Regions from separate parts of the Streptococcus hepaticus genome, predicted to be linked through region 2. Evidence: predicted binding sites of a transcription regulator. Region 2 holds the regulator's gene; the other holds the start of a gene.
What was found. The regulator Rex, encoded in region 2, represses fermentation and respiration genes when NADH is low (regulators of the CRP and FNR family bind a similar motif). The targets are predictions, from matches to a motif close to TTGTGAANTANTTCACAA.
Positions count from the first base shown of each region.

Region 1 (3,142 bases), on a different contig from region 2:
AAAAATACGGAAATTACGGTATTCAGGAAAATTCTGTGAAAACTCTGTAATCAATGGTGGCAAAAAATCATAATGCTGGCTAGAGATGGAAAACTCTGGTCTTTCCTCTTCAGGTTGCAAATAAAGATGTTCAAAGCTATCAAATCCTTTGACCAACTGCTGTGCTTTTTCGTAAAATTCCATACCACGGCGCGTCAAAAAAGTTCCTGAACTTGTTCGACTAAAAATTTTAAAACCTAATTCTTTTTCCAAATCACGAACTGAAATAGAAAGACTTGGTTGAGAAACAAACATTTTTTCAGCTGCCTCACGAAAAGTTCCACTATTGGCAATCGCTACAACATAGCGTAATTGTTGAATATTCATAGCATTCTTCCTTTATAAAGTCCTCCTTATTATACCATAAAATGATAGAAAAACGAGACTCACAAGGAATCTCGTTAGGAACTTTAATCTAAGTATAAACTACTTTTTTGATTGAGCCAACTATAGGTAACTCCCATCACTACACCACCACCGACATAATTTCCAAGACCTGAGAAAAGGAAATTAGACAGTACAGAGGCTAGTGTCATCCCCTCAACAGGGCCTCCATTGACAAAATAAGCTAATGAAAATGTAGAGAAATTAGCAATAACGTGTTCATAACCAAGAAAGGCGAAGATGAAAATGATGAAAATCGTTGCAATGATTTTACCAGCATCATCCTTCATACGCAATGCAGCTAAAACGGAAATATTGACCACAATATTGGCAAAAATTCCTTCTACAAACTGTGTCAGCGGTGTCTTGCTCAACTTAAGGGTTGCCATTTCAAGAATGGCACTATGGGCGTCCACATGACCTGTTTGGAAAGGACTCGTCAGAGACAAGAAATAACAGACAATGACAGCACCAACAAAATTAAAGAAAATACAAGAAAACAGAATTTTCAAGGCCGTTTTGGTAGGAATCACCTTTCGATGAATGGCATTAGTCATGTACATCATATTGGATGTTCCAAGTTCTGCATTCATATAGACAATCATCGTCAAGCCCCAACCAAACATAATGGCATAGCCAAATTTACCAATGCCATCAACGACATGATTGAGCTTGTCCATCACATAAACAGAAATGGCATAACCAAGCGTCAGATATAAAGTTGCTAACATAGCTCGAACTGCATAAGCGCCATAACAATTTTCAATTAACTCTGCTTTTTTCTTGATACTCTTGTCCAAAGTTGCTAACAATGGACTCCCTTTTTCTGTGTAATCTGCCACTTTTATTACCTCACATTTTAATTGTGAATTTCATCACGTACCGTACTAGTATATCAAAATTTCAGAAAAAGAAAAGGCTTTCTTGAAACTTTTTTGATATTTTTTACTTAAACTGACAGGTAAGTGATTTCGGTCAAAGCTTGAAAACCTAAATGCTGATAAAGAGACTTGGCAGGTGTATTCTCCTCATCAACTGCTAACTGGAAGACTCGCTTATCGCCATTTTGTATACGGTCATTTACAACGGTCTGAACCAGATAGGTGCCTAGACCTTGATGACGGCATTCTTCAGCCACTGCTAAGCCAAAAAGATAGTCCTCATCCGTCGCCGTGTCCACAGTACAAGAGGCCACCACTTCACCGTGACGAATCACAATATAGAGTTGCTGCTCTGGGTTCTCCACTGCTTCCCTCGCGTAACGCACACGATCATCGCTTTCTCCCTGACCAAAAGCCTGAGCCTGGAAATCAGCAATAGCTTCCACATGGTCCATACTAGCTAAAGTCACCATACAGTCTTCTCTTTTTTCTATGGAAAATGGCTGGCGTTGTCTTTCCATAAGAATCTCTACATCCCCTGTTGGCTCTAGGCCCCAAGCCTTCAGAAAATCTGGATGTTTCTCTATGAAAATCGATTCCGTCACAAAATATTCGGTTTGCAAATCAAAAGCAGCTGTTGCATTTTTATATGCTTGATACAGTTTTCGAGCAATCCCCTGTCTGCGGACATCTGGTCGCACATAAATGGACAATTCTGGCTCCGTATCGTCAGCGTACACCGCTAAAAACCCCAACAATTCCTTGTCTTCATAAGCTAAGAAAAAAACTGGCATTGTCACATCAAAATTCAGATTATTGGACAAATACGGTTCTCGAAAAGTCTTGTCATATCCTTGGCAAATTTTCACTAGTTTTCGCATGGCTTCTACACTTGACGGGCCTGGTTTTTGATACTGCTTAATTTTCATCTTTCTACTCCTTTTTATTATTTTATCAAAAAGGGACCTAGAAAAACAGCTCTAGGTCCGTTATCAATAAGAGTTTAGCAATTAAAGATTAGCAATAACTACCGCTTCAACCCTAGGGAGAATGAATTGACTCTTCTATTTGCTACTAAACGAACAATTTTAGCGATATCTTTACTTGGTAATCCGCCCATACATTTGTGGTCTGCGGTCTCGGAAAAGGCCCCAATCTAGGCGCTCTTTGACACATTTATCAAGGTCAAAGTCGGCTAGTAAAATGGTTTCGCTTGTTCGGTCCGCTTCAGCTACTTTCAAACCTGTCTCATCGGCAATAAAGGACGAGCCATAGAAATTAAGCTCTGAACTCTGCTGATTATTGCCCTCAGTTGGTGACACGCGCTCCAAACCAACGCGGTTAGCCGCAATGACTGGCATGATATTGGCTGCGGCGTGGCCCTGCATGACACGTTGCCAGTGGCCGCTAGAATCCGTGTCCAAAACGGGCTCTGACCCAATAGCCGTCGGGTAGAGCAGCATTTCAGCACCATTCAAGGCTAGACAACGCGCGGTTTCTGGGAACCATTGGTCCCAACAAATGCCAATCCCAATCTTACCAAAACGGGTCTCCCAAACGGTAAACCCAGTGTCCCCAGGGGTAAAATAGAATTTCTCTTGGTAGAAATGGTCATCGGGAATATGGATCTTGCGGTAAACGCCCAACAAAGTCCCGTCCGCATCCAAAATAGCAATAGAATTATAAAGGACATTGCCATCACGCTCATAGAAGGAAATCGGCAAAACCACACCCAACTCACGCGCAATAGGCGCAAAATGACGCACCGCATCATTCTCCTCAACAGGTTTGGCAAAGCTGTAAAAGTCATAATCACGCTCTTGGCAGAAGTAAGGACG
Region 1 covers NZ_JBINIY010000005.1:64,710-67,851, reverse strand. The annotation lists gene ACHUFA_RS05915 (LysR family transcriptional regulator) at 1-366, opposite strand, end outside; gene ACHUFA_RS05910 (formate/nitrite transporter family protein) at 450-1,265, opposite strand; gene ACHUFA_RS05905 (GNAT family N-acetyltransferase) at 1,373-2,233, opposite strand; gene aguB (N-carbamoylputrescine amidase) at 2,405-3,142, opposite strand, start outside.
Region 1: the regulator Rex is predicted to act here: its motif matches at 1,287-1,304, upstream of ACHUFA_RS05910 (formate/nitrite transporter family protein).

Region 2 (3,142 bases):
TTCGGACTTCAGTTTTTTTACGAATAGATTAGGTAAGGAGGAACTTATGTATCAAGTATCATTTCAAGAACAGTCCCTGCAACCTAGAGAGCGCTTAGTAGAAGTGGGCGCAGAGAAGCTGAGCAATCAGGAATTATTGTCCATCTTTATCCGTACAGGTACCCGAAAAGAACCAGTCTCTGTCGTTTCCAATCATTTGCTCTCCAAATTAGAAACCTTGTCTTCGTTAGCTGACCTTTCTTTGGAAGAACTCCAAGAATTAACGGGGATCGGTCGTGTGAAAGCTATAGAAATCAAAGCCATGATCGAACTTGGGAAGCGAATCAATCAGTCTGAATTACAGAAACGGGAGCAGATATTGGGAAGTGAGAAACTGGCTCTGAAGATGATTCAAGAAATTGGGATGAAAAAACAGGAACACTTGGTTGCTCTGTACCTCAATACCCAAAATCAAATTATTTCCCAGCGCACCATTTTTATTGGAAGCGTAAACCGAAGTATTGCGGAACCAAGAGAAATCCTGCACTATGCCGTCAAATGCATGGCAACCTCTATTATTATCATCCATAATCACCCATCAGGGTCTGTACAGCCAAGTAAAAATGATTTGCTTTTTACAGACAAATTAAAAAAGTCCTGTGAAACACTAGGACTCGTACTTTTAGACCACTTGATTGTGGGCCAGGATGACTATTATAGCTTCCGAGAAGAAAGCGAATTAGCTTAAAGTTTTTGAACAAAGTAGTCAAAAATAGCCTGCTGCTGAGAATTTACTCCCCGCATGAGTTCAGGATGCCATTGAACACCTAAAAACGGCCTACCGTCATTCGTTGTTATAGCTTCAATTATTCCGTCTTGACTAGACGTCGCAATAACTGTTAAGTTGGTAGCGAGGTCTTTTATGGCTTGATGGTGGAAGGAGTTGACACTTGCTGATTTTCCTAAAATAGCTGATAATACTGTATTTTCTAGAATATCAATTTGATGCTGCGGTAAATCTGCTTCCATTTCCTGCCAATGGCTGGGAATATCTTGATGAAGACTACCACCCATGGCAACATTAAATAGCTGAAGCCCACGGCAGATAGCTAAAATAGGCTTGTTTTGCAAACGTGCTTCTTTAATCAATTCTAATTCAAAGAGATCGCGTTCTAGCAGGTAATCGTCGCTGATAATGGTCTGCTCTTCATTATAAAAGTGGGGGAGAACATTTTGTCCCCCTGTTAAAATCAATTTATCAATCATGGCCACATACTGGGCAGCATATTTAGGCTCAGCTAGCGGCATGACAATAGGAAGGCCACCTGCTTCTCGCACCGCTTCAGCAAATCCAGTTGCACAGTAGGACATTCGAGGAGAGACTTTGTCTTCTTTGTCAATGAACTGATTGCCCGTAATTCCAATGATAACTTGCTTCATAAGCTTAGTTTTTACGCATGAAGTAGAGAAGAGTTTGCAACTCACTTGTCAAGTCCACATACTGTACAACGACATCTTTTGGAACAGTTAGATTGACTGGTGAGAAGCTGAGAATTCCTTTAACTCCAGCTTCGACCAAGATGTCCGCAACTTCTTGAGCTTTTGAACTTGGTACGGTCAGGATAGCAGTTTGAGCATTAGCTTGTGCAATGCGTTCTTTGAGTTCAGAAATAGCGTAAATCGGCACATTTTCATCAATGCTTCCAATCGCAGGATGGCCATCAGCTTCAAAAGCCATGACAATTTTCATTTTGTTGCGCTCGTGAAAGCGGTAGTGGAGAAGGGCACGACCCATATTTCCGACACCGACCAGCATTACATTTGTAATAGAGTTGTCGTTCAAGATATCTGCGAAGAAGTCCATTAATTTTTTGACATCATATCCAAAACCACGACGCCCTAACTCACCAAAATAGGAGAAATCACGACGAACAGTTGCTGAGTCAATACCAATAGCTTCGGCAATTTCTTTTGAGCTTGCTTTTTCGATATTTTCGCGGTGGAAACGTTTGAAAATCCGATAATACAATGAAAGTCTTTTAGCAGTTGCACGAGGAATAGCTGTTTCTTTTCCGTTTTTCATAATCTTTTCTCCATTCAGTTCTTTATACTTTATTTTAGAACAAGTTTGTGAAAAAAGCAACAATTAGAGCGCAGAAAGGAAGTAAAATAGGCAAAGATCTGTTTATAAATTCTACTTCTTTGGAAAATCTTTAGTTCAGCATAAGATGATATTAATAATATTGTGAGAAAATATTGTAAAAGGAAAAAGGAGAAGAATATGAAAAAACAGTTACTCTATACAGGTGTAATCGTGACCTTGGCACTGTCATTAGGAATTACAGCAACAGCAAAGGCTGAAGAACGCTCTTGGTATAGCTGGCTCATTGAAAAGTATTTTTGGATAAAGGGAGATAAAAAATATTATAGCCCACAAAATGAAGCGGAGTTTGATCATTACGTCAAAAGTGCTGGTGAAGTGGCCAATAAAGGTTTTGACTTACAGCCATCAGAGGTAAATGGCGATTTAAAGACAGATGCTACAACCTATCAAATGCAGATCCACAGCTGGAATGAGGCACCAAATCCAGCTAGTCAAAAAGTTATTTTGTATTTACATGGTGGCTCATATTTGAATAATCCAACAAGCTACCATATCGAAATGCTCAATATACTGTCCAGAAGTTTAGATGCTAAAATTGTACTGCCGATTTATCCAAAGGCCCCAACTTACAAATACAGTGATGTTATGCCACATTTAGTTGACTTATATCGCGATATTCTTCAAGAAACCGCTGCTAAGAATGTGACCATCATGGGAGATTCTGCTGGGGGAGGTCTTGCTCTTGGATTAGCCCAAGCTATTCGTGAAGAGAAAGACCGTGGATTTTTAGAGCAGCCTAAAGACATCATTCTTCTGTCCCCTTGGCTAGATGTGACCATGAGCAATCCAGCCATTACTGCTTTTGAAAAGGATGATCCAATTCTATCTGCTTGGGGCTTGAAGCGTGTGGGGACTCTTTGGGCCGGTGGTGCAAACAACACTCAACACCCCTATGTCAGTCCGATGTATGGAGATATGGCAGGTCTTGCAAAAATTACGATGTTCACAGGTACGCATGATATTTTCTATCCCGATATTGCTCTCTTTCATGAAAATTGG
Region 2 covers NZ_JBINIY010000009.1:34,600-37,741, forward strand. The annotation lists gene radC (RadC family protein) at 47-727, shown strand; gene ACHUFA_RS07840 (gamma-glutamyl-gamma-aminobutyrate hydrolase family protein) at 724-1,419, opposite strand; gene ACHUFA_RS07845 (redox-sensing transcriptional repressor Rex) at 1,424-2,062, opposite strand; gene ACHUFA_RS07850 (alpha/beta hydrolase fold domain-containing protein) at 2,261-3,142, shown strand, end outside.